Regions from separate parts of the Janibacter hoylei PVAS-1 genome, predicted to be linked through region 1. Evidence: riboswitches for the same ligand, from Rfam matches in the RefSeq annotation. Region 1 holds a riboswitch; each other region holds the start of a gene.
What was found. A riboswitch is a leader RNA that binds a small molecule or an ion and turns the genes downstream of it on or off. The one in region 1 is predicted to bind S-adenosylmethionine.
Positions count from the first base shown of each region.

Region 2: it holds a riboswitch for S-adenosylmethionine, as region 1 does, so the genes downstream of both, ssuE (NADPH-dependent FMN reductase) here and metX (homoserine O-acetyltransferase MetX) in region 1, are expected to answer to the same signal.
Region 3: it holds a riboswitch for S-adenosylmethionine, as region 1 does, so the genes downstream of both, CWN80_RS01095 (aminotransferase class V-fold PLP-dependent enzyme) here and metX (homoserine O-acetyltransferase MetX) in region 1, are expected to answer to the same signal.

Region 1 is NZ_PIPF01000002.1:118,793-123,389, reverse strand. Features, by position in the region: gene CWN80_RS02845 (universal stress protein) at 1-252, opposite strand, end outside; gene metX (homoserine O-acetyltransferase MetX) at 301-1,485, opposite strand; SAM riboswitch class IV at 1,499-1,609, opposite strand; gene CWN80_RS02835 (DUF4192 domain-containing protein) at 1,682-2,740, opposite strand; gene CWN80_RS02830 (YkvA family protein) at 2,827-3,231, opposite strand; gene CWN80_RS02825 (alanine/glycine:cation symporter family protein) at 3,346-4,597, opposite strand, start outside.
Region 2 is NZ_PIPF01000007.1:354,094-358,690, reverse strand. Features, by position in the region: gene CWN80_RS08575 (class II 3-deoxy-7-phosphoheptulonate synthase) at 1-528, shown strand, start outside; SAM riboswitch class IV at 913-1,029, shown strand; gene ssuE (NADPH-dependent FMN reductase) at 1,338-1,937, shown strand; gene CWN80_RS08565 (ABC transporter substrate-binding protein) at 1,937-2,980, shown strand; gene CWN80_RS08560 (ABC transporter ATP-binding protein) at 2,977-3,822, shown strand; gene CWN80_RS08555 (ABC transporter permease) at 3,822-4,597, shown strand, end outside.
Region 3 is NZ_PIPF01000001.1:215,309-219,905, reverse strand. Features, by position in the region: gene CWN80_RS01100 (ribonuclease J) at 1-1,249, shown strand, start outside; gene CWN80_RS01095 (aminotransferase class V-fold PLP-dependent enzyme) at 1,307-2,524, opposite strand; SAM riboswitch class IV at 2,567-2,681, opposite strand; gene CWN80_RS01090 (prepilin peptidase) at 2,756-3,400, opposite strand; gene CWN80_RS01085 (DNA translocase FtsK) at 3,525-4,597, shown strand, end outside.

The sequences.
Region 1 (4,597 bases):
GAGGTCCTCGGCCGGCTCCTTGCCGCGGACGAGCCCCCGCACCTCGCCCTCGACACCGGCCTCGTCGAGGCGGCTGCGGACCTGCTTGAGGTCCTCTTCGTTCTTGCGGGCGCTGTCGCCGCTCAGTCCGGCGCCACCGCGGTCGGAGTGGATGACGACGAGCTTGTCCTTGCGCAGACGGCACTCCTCGAAGGCTCGCTCCAGGGCGGCTTCGCCCTCCTTGGTGGACACGTACCCCACGACGATGGTCATCGTTGCTCCTCGACTGGCTAGTGCTGCTGGACGGGTCTTGGCCAGACGCTACACCGCACCGCCGTGACCTGTCTCACTCCGGCTCCTCGTGTCGACGAGGGGCCGTCCTGCGACGACCTGGCCCAGGAGCGCGGCCACCTGGTCGACCTCGGTGAGGAAGCCGTCGTGGCCGACGACGGAGCGGATCATCGCCTGCTCCGTGCCCGGTCGGGCCCGCGCGATCTCGTCCGAGAGCCGGGGCGGGTAGAGCCGGTCGGAGTCCACCGGGACGACGACGAGCCGGCCGGTGAAGGGGGCCAGCGCCGCCGCCATGCCACCCCGGTCGCGTCCGATGTCGTGGGAGTTCATCGCCTCGGACAGCACGATGTACGAGTTGGCGTCGAAGCGCGCCGCCAGCTTGCCCCCGTGATGGTCGAGGTAGCTCTCGACCGCGTAGCGCGGCCGGCCGCTCTCCCCCGGCGCCTCGTCCTGGACATCACGACCGAAGCGGTCGTGCAGCTCCATCTCGCTGCGGTAGGTGATGTGTGCGATCCGCCGCGCGATGCCCAGGCCGACCTCCGGGCCCTGCGGGTGCCCGTAGTAGTCGCCGCCGGCGAACCACGGGTCGTTGCGGATGGCGTGGATCTGCGTCTGGCTCCAGCCGATCTGCTCGGCCGTGGCGTAGGCGGTCGATGCGAGGCCCACCGCGGTACCGACCCGGTCCGGGTAGGAGGCGACCCACTCGAGCGTGCGCATGCCGCCCATCGAGCCACCGATGACGGTGTGCCAGCTCGGGATGTCGAGGGCGTCGGCAAGGCGCGCCTCGGCCGTCACCTGGTCGCGGATGGTCAGCCGCGGGAAGCGACTGCCCCACGGACGGCCGTCTGGTCCGGGGGACGCGGGGCCGGTGCTGCCCTGGCACCCACCGAGCACGTTGATCGCGATGACGAAGAAGTCGTCGGTGTCGAGGAGGGCGCCGGGCCCGACGAGCCCGGGCCACCATCCCGGTGTCGGGTGACCTTCGCCCGCAGGACCGACCACATGGCTGTCACCGGTGAGCGCGTGCTCGACGAGCACCGCGTTGTCGCGGGAGGGCGAGAGCCGTCCCCACGTCTCGTAGGCCAGGACGACGTCGGGCAGCACCTCGCCCGACTCGACGACGAGGTCACCGATGGGCTGGAAGAGGCGGTCGCCGGACGGGTGGTCGTCACGCCAGAGGGCAGAGGTGGTGGGCCGTGTGGTGGATACGCTCATGAGAGGGCTCCCGGGTCTCGCCTTGCCACATCACTCCGATGCGGCCGGGTCATCACCCGGGGCACCCCGTCGCGAGGAGGGTTGCCGGCCAGCTAGCCGGGGCTTGACGCTGACACTCATGACCTGGCGCCAACTCTAACCTCACTCGGGCGGCCGGATCGAGCCGGGTCCGCAGCGCGGACGAGGCCTGCTCCGGTCAGGCGACTCTGGGCGTCTCCCACAGCCGGACCCCGTGGGAGAGCAGCTCGAGCATGAGCCCCGCGAGCCGGTAGTCGGGGTCGACCTGCAGAGCCCGCTCGAGGCACACCCCCGTGACCGTGCCGTCGCCCGTCCACCACGCGAGGTGCGCCGCGCTGGTCAGCAGGGGTGGGGTGAGCTCGGCCGGGACGAGACGCGCCAGCTCGAGCAGCCGGGTGCGGACGGCGAGCACCCCGTCGCGGTGCTCCCCCACCTCCGGCACGAGCTCGTCGTCCCCGAGGACCCACGGGCACCACCTCGTGACCTCGAGCGCGAGCGAGATCCAGTGCTCGTCGACCCCCGTCAGGGGCATGGTCCCGGGACAGAGCACGGCGAGGAGGGCATCGCGCCACGGGACGAGCTGCAGTGACCTCGCGATCACCAGCAGGTCGCGGTCGGCCAGGTCGCCTACGGGCCGGGCCCCGGCGTCGGGGTCGAGCAGCCGGGTCCAGGCCGTGGCGATCTCCGGGACCCGGGGACGCACGCCCAGCGGGCTGGCCGCCACGGCCACGGCGGCCGCCCTCGTCTCGTCCCGCTCCGCGAGGACCCCCCGCACGAGGTGATCCCGACTGGGTACCGGGCAGACCCCCGCCTCGACGAAGGGAGCGACCGCCGGCACGTCCTCGGGTCGTGGGAGACGCAGGGCACGGCCCGCCCCCGGGCCGTCGACGGTGTGGCAGTGGCCGTCGCGGACGACGAGGTGCTGGTGCACCGGCAGCCCGGCCTCGAGAGCCGCCGCGGTCATCGCCGCTCGCAGGGCAAGGGACTGCCCTTCGTCGTCCTCGAAGGCCATGAGCAGCACGCTGCTCGCCCCCTCCCGGAGCGCGATGGCGACGGCCTCCGCGGCCACACGCCGAGCCACGTCCGGCTCGGCGACGAGGTCGTGCCGCTGGAGCAGACCGAGGCGCCGCTCGCGCATGAGCGTCAGGCAGACGGAGGGCCCGGGGTGGAACCCGAGCTGGTAGGGCATCAGGACGGCGAGCTCGGCGGCGTCGCGGGGTCTCACGATCTGTGTCATACACCGAATCTGGCCCCTGCCGACGCGCGCCGGCAGGGGCCAGTCGTGGCTGTGGAGGGCCGCTCGGACGCCTCCGGACCTGTGGATCAGTCGGGGACGACGTACGACGGGATCGGCTGCTCCCACTGCGGGGCGCCGTGGTGCGCACCGGCCGGGGCCGCGGTGGCGCCCTGCTCCCACGCGATGAAGTCCTCGGTCTCACGCACGAGGGTCGTCGCCAGCCACCCGATGACGAGCACGTCGTCGACGAGGCCGAAGGCGAGCAGCAGGCCCTCGGGGACGATGTCGACGGGCGAGACGACGTAGCCGACGCCGGCGAGCATCATGAGCAGCCGGGTCGAGCTCAGTCCGGTGTACTGGCCCGAGCGCACGGCGCGGATCATCCGCGGCACGGCGCGCAGTCGCTGCCACAGGGTCGGCCCGCCGGGACGGGTCGCGCTGCGGACGGCGGAGGCAAGGTGGGCGGCGTTGCGGACGCGGTGGGTGGCCATGGCGGTCTCCTCTGCTCGGGCGTCCCCGGTCCGGGCACGCTCCGCTGGATCCAACGTAGCGCGCCCGGCCGGGATTCCGTCAGGTGAGCAGCGCCATGGCGGCGCCAGGCCGAGTCAGTCGCGCTCGGCCCCGGCCGGGGTGCCCTGCGCGACGCGCCCCTCGGCCCGCTCGACCCAGAAGTCCGCGCCCTCGATCCCGAGCTCCCGCGGGTCGAACTGCGGGTCCAGACCTTGCTTCTTCTGCGCGCGGTAGTCCTTGAGCGCCTTGAGCGCCGGGATCTGCAGCAGGAGGATGCCCAGGATGTTGAGCCAGGCCATCGTGCCGACGCCGATGTCGCCCAAGCCCCAGGCGGACCCGGCCGTCGTCGTGGCGCCGTACGCCACGGAGACGAGGATCAGCGCCTGCAGGGCCCGGATGAGACCGCGACGCACGACGCCGTTGCGGATCTTGCGGGTGAGGTAGGCGAGGTTGACCTCGGCCATGTAGTAGTAGGCGACCATCGTCGTAAAGGCGAAGAAGACGAGAGCCAGGGCGACGAAGCCCGACCCGGCACCGGGGACGAAGCTGTCGAGGCCGGCCTGGACGAAGCCCGGCCCGGGCTCGACGTCGGTGCCGACCGAACCCTCGTACAAGGTCGGGCCCGGGTAGGTCTCGCCCTCGAAGACGGAGTACATGTCCGTCGAGATGATGATGAAGGCCGTCGCGGTGCAGACGAAGAGGGTGTCGATGTAGACGGCGAAGGCCTGGACGAAGCCCTGCTTCGCCGGGTGCGAGACCTCGGCGGCCGCGGCGTGGTGCGGGCCCGTGCCCTGACCGGCCTCGTTGGAGTAGATGCCGCGCTGGACACCCCACTTGACGGCCTGGCCGATGATCGCGCCGTAGACCGCGTGGGCACCGAAGGCGCCGGAGAAGATCTCGCTGAAGACGTGCCCGATCTGGTCGACGTTGACGAAGAAGACGACGAGCGCGACGAGGATGTAGAGGATCGCCATCGGCGGCACGACGAAGGCGGCGAAGGTCGCGATCCGCTTGACGCCACCGATGACGATGAAGGCGAGCGCGATGACGATGCCGATGGCCGTGGCCCAGGTCGGGATGCCCCACGCGGAGTTCAGGGCCGAGGACATGCCGTTGGCCTGGACACCCGGCAGGAAGAAGCTCATCGCGAAGACGGTGAAGATCGCGAAGGTCACGGCGTAGGCGAGCGAAAGGGTGCGCGCCTTGTGGGCGTAGGCCTTTTCGAAGTAGTACGCCGGGCCACCGCGGTACTCACCGGTGTCCGGGTCCTTTTCCTTGTAGATCTGGCCCAGCGTGCACTCGATGAAGGAGGTCGCCGCACCGAGGAAGGCGACAGTCCACATCCAG
Region 2 (4,597 bases), on a different contig from region 1:
GACCACGCGCACCTCGACTTCGTCAGCCGGATCCGCAACCCCATCGGCATGAAGGTCTCCGACAAGGCCGACCCCGACGAGCTGCTGCGGATCATCGACCTGCTCGACCCGCACCGCGAGCCCGGCCGCCTGACCTTCATCACCCGCATGGGTGCCGGCAAGATCCGCGAGGCGATGCCCGCCATCGTCGAAAAAGTCCGCGACTCCGGGGCGATGGTCACCTGGATCTGCGACCCGATGCACGGCAACACCTTCGAGTCGGCGTCCGGCTTCAAGACGCGTGACTTCGAGGACGTCGTCGACGAGGTCCGCGGCTTCTTCGAGGTGCACCGCTCGCTCGGCACCGTCCCCGGCGGTCTGCACGTCGAGCTCACCGGCAACGACGTCACCGAGTGCCTCGGCGGCGCCGAGCGGATCCTCGACGAGGACCTCAACAAGCGCTACGAGAGCGTGTGCGACCCGCGCCTGAACCACCAGCAGAGTCTCGAGCTGGCCTTCCTCACGGCGGAGATGCTCAGCCAGGGCTGAGCCCTCTCGTCCGTCCTGCCGAAGACCGGGCCGCCCGGCGAAGGGTGGGGTCGACGCTGGGGGAAAGTCCGGACCGCTTGGTCTGCCTCTCACGGGGCGCAGGCAGTCCGGACTTTTCCTTGAGTCGCGTCGACCCCACCCTTCGTCGTGCTGGCGGCGGCGCCCCCTTCGTCCTGCTGATGGTTGTGTGTTGAACAGGGAGTTCAGCGAGCCGGCGGCGCTCACCGGGCGCTGCCGGCACCCGGCGCTACCGGTTGACCACACAACCACCTGTCGAGTCAGCTGGGTCCCGTTGGGGGACAGGGGCACTCGTGGGGTCCGGATCGCGAGACAGGCAACTCCTTCTCTTGCAGTAGGAGATGGATCTGCGTAGGTTCTTCATCAGGTCACGAGTTCCAGCGTCAAGCCCCGGCTCGCTGGACAGCAACCCTCCAACTCGCGGTGGGGTGCTCCGGGTGAGGACCTGGCTCCGGTCACTTCCGGTCGGAGCAAGCGCGAGGCCCTCGCCGGCCTCCCGACGAGAGACGGGATCTCCCATGAGCACCACTGCCAGGACCGCACCGCGGTCGCTGCGCCCGGCGCTGCGGCGCCACGTCGACCTGCTGAGGGTCAACAGCGCGCTCTGTCGCTGACCTGAACCCGTATTTCCCTAGGGAAATACGGCCCCACCTGCGCATTTCCCTAGGGAAATGCGGCGCCACCTGCGCGTTTCCCTAGGGAAATGCGACATCACCCCCACCAACCCCGGTCCGGTGACGAGACCCCCTTCGTCGACCGTCGATCCGTCATGCCCACAGAGAGGCACCCCCATGGCTGTCATCGCCACCATCTCCAGCAGTCCGTCCACCTCGTCGCGGACCGAGGCGGTCCTCGGCGACCTGTCGCACCGCGTGCAGCGCGCCGGTCACCTCATCGCCCCGATCGTCTTGCGGGACCTGCCCGCCGAGCCGCTCCTGCGAGCCGACACGGACGACGACGACATCGCTCGCGCGGCCTGCACCCTGGCCCGCGCCGATGCCGTCATCGTCTCGACGCCGGTCTACAAGGCGGCGTACAGCGGCCTGCTCAAGGCCTTCCTCGACCTGCTGCCGCAGACCGGGCTCAAGGACAAGGTGGTCCTGCCGATCGCCACCGGCGGCAGCCCCGCCCACGTCCTCGCGGTGGACTACGCCCTGCGCCCCGTGCTCGCCAGCCTCGCGCCGAGCGCCATCACGCCGGGGTGGTTCGTCCTCGCCTCCGAGGTCACCCGACACGACGGCGGTGAGGTGAGCATCGCCGAGTCCGCCGCCGGCCCGCTGGCCGAGGTGACCCGCGTCTTCCTCGACGCCGTCGCCGGTCGCTCGCTCGTCGCGGCCGCGGAGGCCGCCCACCGCGGCGACCTCCTCGCGCGCTCCGTGGCGGTGGCCTGATGAGCACCCACACCTCACGCCGCTCCGTCCTGCTCGGCCTCGCCGGGATCGCGACGACCTCCGCCCTCGCCGGCTGCACCCTGCCCACGAGCGATGCCGCAGGCACCGGGCCCGGGGGCCGCGTGACCTTCCGATACCAGGGCAGCGCCAACAACGTCACCTTCCCCGAACTGGCCGACGACCTCGGCTACTTCCCGACCATCGACCTCGAGTACGTCGGCGCGACGGTGAGCGGGCCACAGGACATCCAGTCCGTCGCGACCGGGCAGACCGATGTCGGTGGCGCATTCTCCGGAGCGATCGTCAAGCTCGCGCAGGCCGGGTCGCCGATCACCGCGGTCATCAACTACTACGGCTCGGACAAGAAGTCCTACCAGGGCCTCTACGTCCGCAAGGACAGCGGAATCCGCAGGCCCAAGGACCTCGTCGGCAAGAAGATCGCCGTCAACACGCTGGGGGCCCACGCCGAGGCCTTCATCGAGACCTGGCTGACCACGGCCGGCCTCACCAGCCGGCAGATCGACCAGGTGCAGCTCGTCGTCCTGCCACCCAACGACACCGAGGAGGCCATCCGCCGCCGGCAGATCGACGTCGGTGCCCTCGGCGGGGTCCTGCAGGACCGGGCGCTCTCGCAGCCCGACATCCGCGAGCTCGTGCGCGACACCGAGGTGCTCGGTCACGAGCTCAACGGCGGCCAGTACGTGCTGCGTGACGACTTCATCGACCAGCACCCGGACGCCGTCCGCGAGTTCACCACCGGTGTCGCCAAGGCGATCGAGTGGGCCCGCAGGACACCCCGCGCCACCGTCCACGCGCGCTTCGAGCGGATCATCGAGGGCCGCGACCGCAACGAGAGCACCGACAACGTCCGCTTCTGGAAGAGCACCGGTGTCCCGGCGAAGGGCGGGGCGGTCTCCGACGAGGACTTCACCCAGTGGGCGGCCTGGCTGGAGAGCACCGGGATCGTCGACCAGGCAGACCTCGACCCGGCGTCGATCTACACCAACGAGTACAACGACCTGGCCAAGGAGGGGACGAAGTGACCTCGAGCATCGAGCTGCGCCACGTCACCAAGGAGTTCGTCGTCCGCCCGACGAAGGACCAGCCGCGCGCGAGCGTGCTGCGGGCCGTCGAGGACATCAGCCTCACCGTCCCGGCAGGGGAGTTCCTCACCCTCGTCGGACCGAGCGGGTCGGGCAAGACCACCCTGCTCGACCTGCTCGGCGGGCTGAGCACCCCGACGAGCGGCGAGGTCCTCGTCGACGGCGAGGCCGTCACCGGACCGGGTCTCGACCGCGGGATCGTCTTCCAGCAGTACGCCCTCTTCCCCTGGCGCACGGCGCTGGCCAATGTCGCCTTCGGGCTCAAGCAGCTGCCGCTCACCCGCAAGGAGCGCACCGAGCGGGCGCGCGAGTACCTCGCCCTCGTCGGGCTCTCCGGCTCCGAGGACCGGCTCCCGCACGAGCTCTCGGGCGGCATGAAGCAGCGCGTCGCGATCGCCCGCAGCCTCGCCTACGAGCCGGGGATCCTCCTCATGGACGAGCCCTTCGCCGCGCTCGACGCCCAGACCCGTGAGCAGCTGCAGGACGAGCTGCTGCGGATCTGGCGCACCACCGGCACGACCGCCGTCTTCATCACCCACGGCATCGAGGAGGCGGTCTACCTCGGCCAGCGCGTCGCGATCCTCTCCTCGCGGCCCGGGCGGCTCAAGCAGGTCGTCGACATCGACCTGGGTGACCGCGAGGGCGAGCGCGACCTGCGCTCGGACCCGGACTTCGTCGGTTACCGACACCAGATCTGGAGCCTGCTGCACGACGAGGTCGAGCGGGCGCAGCGCGCCGGCCACCACAAGATCCAGCCCGACGGCACCGAGAGGGCGGCCTGATGAGCACCGCGACCCTGACCCCGACGACCTCCACCACCTCGACCATGGCGGAGGGACCCCCTTCGTCGCCCGAACTGAGTCCGCCCGCGGCGCCGACCCGCACCCGACGCGCCCTCGGGGCGCTGCGCACCGGCGCCCGCCGGTCCGCCGCGGTCGTGCTCTTCCTCCTCCTGTGGGAGTACGGCACCCAGTACCTGCTCGAGCCGACCCGCCGCGTCTTCCTGCCACCCCTGCACGTCGTGCTCGAGGCGCTGTGGGACCTCGTGCGGACCGGGCAGCTGCAGGAGCACCTCCAGGCCAGCCTGACGCGGTCGGTCATCGGCTTCGGCCTCGCGGTCGTCGCCGGCGTCGTCCTCGGCATCGCCGTCGCCTGGTACGAGGGCCTGCGCGAGTTCCTCACCCCGCTGCTCGAGCTCTTCCGCAACACCGCGGCCCTGGCGCTGCTGCCCGTCTTCACCCTGCTCCTCGGCATCGGTGAGCTGAGCAAGGTCTCGATCGTCGCCTTCGCGGCCTTCTTCCCCGTGCTGCTCAACACCGTCGCCGGCGTGCGGACCGTCGACCCGCTCCTCGTCCGGGCCGCCCGGACGCTCGGGCTGAGCAACCTGCAGCTCTTCGTCAGGGTCGTCCTGCCCTCCGCGGTCCCGACGATCTTCACCGGGGTCCGCATGGCCGGCACCGCGTCGATCCTCGTGCTCATCGCCGCCGAGATGGTCGGGGCCAAGGCGGGCCTGGGCTACCTCATCGTCAACGCGCAGAGCAGCTTCCAGATCCCGCA
Region 3 (4,597 bases), on a different contig from region 1:
CATCGCCGTCAACCACTCGATCCCCGACGCGCTGGCGGTCTTCGTGCGCACCGAGGGCGGCACGCTGCTGCACACGGGCGACTTCAAGATGGACCAGCTCCCGCTCGACCGGCGCCTCACGGACCTGCGGGCCTTCGCCCGGGTCGGCGAGGAGGGGGTCGACCTCTTCCTCACCGACTCGACCAATGCCGAGGTCCCGGGCTTCACGACGCCCGAGCGGGAGATCGGCCCGGCGATCGACACCGTCTTCCGCAAGGCGCGCCGGCGGATCATCGTCGCCTGCTTCTCCAGCCACGTGCACCGTGTCCAGCAGGTGCTCGACGCGGCCGAGCGCAATGGCCGCAAGGTCGCGATGGTCGGGCGCTCGATGGTGCGCAACATGCGCATCGCCGCCGACCTGGGCTACCTGCACGTCCCCGACGGGGTGCTCGTCGACGTCAAGAAGCTCGACAACTACCCCGACGACGAGGTCGTGCTCATCTGCACCGGCAGCCAGGGCGAGCCGATGGCCGCCCTGTCGCGCATGGCCAACCGCGACCACCGGATCGACGTCGGTGACGGCGACACCGTGCTGCTCGCCTCGAGCCTGATCCCCGGCAACGAAAACGCCGTCTACCGGGTCATCAACGGTCTGATGCGGCTCGGCGCCGACGTCGTGCACAAGGGCAATGCCAAGGTGCACGTCTCCGGGCACGCGAGCGCCGGCGAGCTGCTCTACTGCTACAACATCGTCAAGCCGCGCAATGTCATGCCGGTCCACGGCGAGTGGCGCCACCTCGTCGCCAACGCCGACCTGGCCATCGCGACGGGCGTCGACCCCGACCACGTCGTGCTCGCCGAGGACGGCGTGGTCATCGACCTCATCGACGGTCGCGCCCGCATCGCCGGCGCCATGCCCTGCGGCTACGTCTACGTCGACGGCTCGAGCGTCGGGGGCGCCACGGAGGAGCTGCTCAAGGACCGCCGCATCCTGCGCGACGAGGGCTTCATCTCCGTCATGGTCGTCGTCGACTCCTCGAGCGGCAAGGTCGTCGCCGGCCCGGAGATCACCGCCCGCGGCTTCGCCGAGGACGACGAGATCTTCACCCAGGTCAAGCCCAAGATCGTCGCGGCCCTCGACGAGGCCGCCCGCAAGGGCACGACCGATACCCACCAGCTGCAGCAGGTCGTGCGCCGCGCGGTCGGTGGCTGGGTCGGCGGCAAGATCCGTCGCCGCCCGATGATCATCCCGGTGGTCGTCGAGGCCTGAGACCGCCCGGGGGCGAAGGGGGCCTGCCGGGTCCCCCTTCGCCCTACCCGAGGAGGGTCAGAGCGAGCGCAGCGCCGCCAGCAGGCGGTCGATGTGCTCGGGCGTCGTGCCGAGGCCGGCACTGATCCGCACGGCGGTGTCGTGCTCGGTCTCGGAGAGCAGGTCGTCGACGAGCAGGTGGGCGCAGAACTTGCCGTCGCGCACCCCGATGCCGTGGTCGTCGCCGAGGACGCGGGCGACCTCGGCGCTGTCGTGGCCGTCGACGGTGATCGTCGCCACCGGGGCCCCGTCACCCCCGCCGAAGAGGGTGTGCACGCGCACGCCCTCGATCTCGGCGAGGCCGGCGAGCAGCCGGATGCGCAGGGCCTGCTCGTGGTCGCGGATCGCCCGCTCGTGCTCGCTGACGATCTCGCAGGCGGTGGCGAGCGCGACCGCGCCGAGCACGTTGGGGGAGCCGGCCTCGTGGCGGGCCGGGCCGTGCGTCCACTCGGTCGTGTCGAGATCCACGCGGGCGGTGGCGCCGCCGCCGGCGAGGTAGGGCTCGGCGGCGTCGAGCCAGTCGCTGCGCCCGACGAGGACGCCGGCGCCGAAGGGGGCGTAGATCTTGTGACCGCTGAAGGCGATCCAGTCCGCGCCGATCGCCTCGATGTCGACCCGGCGGTGCGGGACGACCTGCGCGGCATCGAGCGCGAAGCGGGCGTCGTGCTCGTGGGCGAGAGCCGCGAGCCGCTCGACCGGCCAGTGCTCGCCCGTGACGTTGGAGGCACCGGTGGCGACGACGAGCCGGTGCTCGGCGGGGTGGTTGCGCAGCGCCTGCTCGAGCAGGTCGAGCGCCTCGTCGTGGCTGTGCGGCACGGGCAGGCGCAGGGCGCGGGGCCAGGGCAGGAGCGCGGCGTGGTGCTCGGAGCCGAAGACGAAGACGAGCGTGTCCTCGGGCAGGGCGCGGGCCAGCAGGTTGAAGGAGTCGGTCGTGTTGCGGGTGAAGACGACCTGGTCGTCCTCGCGGGCCCCGACGAAGGTCGCGACGGTCTCGCGGGCCTGCTCGTAGCGCGAGCTGGTCACCCGCGAGGCGAAGCCGGCGCCTCGGTGCACGGAGGAGTAGGTGACGGCGGCTGCGGCCACCTCCTGGGCGACGGCCGCGAAGGCCGGCGTCGTCGCCCCGTGGTCGAGGTGCGCGTACTCGACGGTCGAGCCGTCGGCGTCGCGGTAGGTCAGGCCCTCGCTGACGAGCGCGGGCAGGGCAGTGGAGGTGCGGTGGAGGTCGGACACGGTCATGGGAGTGCTCCTGATCCGTCAGGGACCCGGGCGGTGACCTCGAGTCCGCGCTTGCCGGGCGACACTGCGTCGCCGGCCAGGTCGTCACCCGGAGCACCCCACCGCGGACGAGGGTTGCCGACCAGCTAGCCGGGGCTTGTCGCTGGTACTCGTGACCTTGGGTCGAGACCCTAGCCGATGACGGGTGCCGGCTGTCGAGCCACTCCGGGACCCGTCTCGCGACCTGGGACGTCAGGCGAGGGCGAGGGCGAGCACGGCCCCGGCGACGAGGTGGGGGCCGAAGGCGAGCGAGGTCCGTCGGCCCGCCCGGCGCGTGAGGAGCAGCGACAGGGCGACGATGCCGCCGAGCACGAAGCCCAGCCAGATGCCGACGACGAGCTCGCTCCAGCCGAGCCAGGCGAGGGTCGGGGCGATCGACACGAGCAGCTTGGCGTCGCCCAGGCCGATCGAGCGGCCGGGCAGGAGCAGGGAGAGAGCGATCGCGCCGCCGCCGACGAGCAGGGCTGCGGTGCCTGCGCGTGCGAGGGCCGCGAGGTCGCCGGTGGCGAAGGAGGCGACGGTCACGGCCAGGGCGATGGCCGGCGCGAGCGGCACGGTGATCGCATTGGGCAGCCGGTGCACGTCGGCGTCGATCGCGGCGAGCACGAGCCCGGCCAGCGACAGGGAGAGCGGGGCCAGCAGGACGGGCCAGGGTCGGTCGGCGAGCCCCCGCTCGACGGCCACGGCGACGAAGGGGGCGACCGCCGCCACCCACACGTGGCGGGGGAGGGGACCCCCTTCGTCCTCCCGGCGGTAGCCGCCGGTGGCCAGCCAGCGCCAGCCGGCGACCCCGACGACCAGGGCCAGGATCGCGACGACGACGGTGCGGGCTTCCACGGCCGTGACGCTACTCGGTGGGCGACCGGGGCGCGCCGGCTCGTCCACACCCGCCTGCGCGGGGTTGGCCCTGTTGCGCGTGTGACGCGTGTGTCAGGGGTGGCTTTCGCCTAACCTGCGAAGCATGGCCACTCGTCCGTCGACCACCTCGCGCAGCACCAAGGGCGCCTCCACGCGCCCGAAGGGCAGCACCCGCCCCACCGGGCGCAAGGCTCCCGCCAAGAGTGCTGCGAAGGGGAAGACCTCCGCTTCCCGCAAGACCTCCGCGTCGGGCGGGGGCCTCCCGCTGCCCATCGCCGCGGTGCAGAAGACGTGGATGGGGGTCGCCCACGCGACCGGCTCCGGCGTGCGCCGCATCGGGCACAGCGCGAGCCAGATCGAGCCGGAGCACCGTCGTGACGGCTGGGGCTTCCTCGCCCTCGCGCTCGCCCTCGTCGTCGCCGTCCGCGAGTGGTGGGGCCTCACGGGCCTCTTCGGCGACATGGTCCACGCGGTCTTCGCCGGCACCTTCGGTCGGGTCGCCTACGCCCTGCCGATCGTCCTGCTCGTCCTCGGCGTGCGCCTGCTGCGCTCCGAGGGGGACTCCGCCGCCGACGCGCGACTCGGCTTCGGCGCCGTCATGGGCCTCTTCGCCGCCTCCGGCCTGACGCACATCGCCAAGGACATCCCGCAGCCGCCCGACGGTGCCGGCCCGATGCGCGATGCGGGCGGGATCATGGGCTTCCTCGCCTCGGACCCGCTGGCCACCGCGGTCACCGAGTGGCCCGCGACGATCCTGCTCGTCCTCCTCGGCCTCTTCAGCCTGCTCCTGCTCACCGGTACCCCGCTGCACGAGGTGCCGCAGCGGCTGGCCTACATCCGCGCCGCCTTCACCGGCGAGGTGCCCAGCCACGTGACCGCTGCCCCGGAGGCCGCCCACGACGCCCCCAAGGCCGCCGTGAGCCGCGCCCGTCGGCGCCGCGTCATCGACCCCGCCGACGAGGAGCTGTCGGGTGAGCGTGACGGCGACACCGCCTTCGACCAGGCCGCCGTCGTGCAGCCGGTCGGCAAGGGGCGCCGCAAGAAGTCGGCCCCGGTGCCCGAGGCCGACGAGACCGTCGAGACGCCCCAGGCCGAGGCCGGGGGCCCGCGCCCCGGGGAGAAGCGCCCGACGAAGAACCCCGTCGTCGCGCCGATCAAGCCCTCCGACAAGACGGT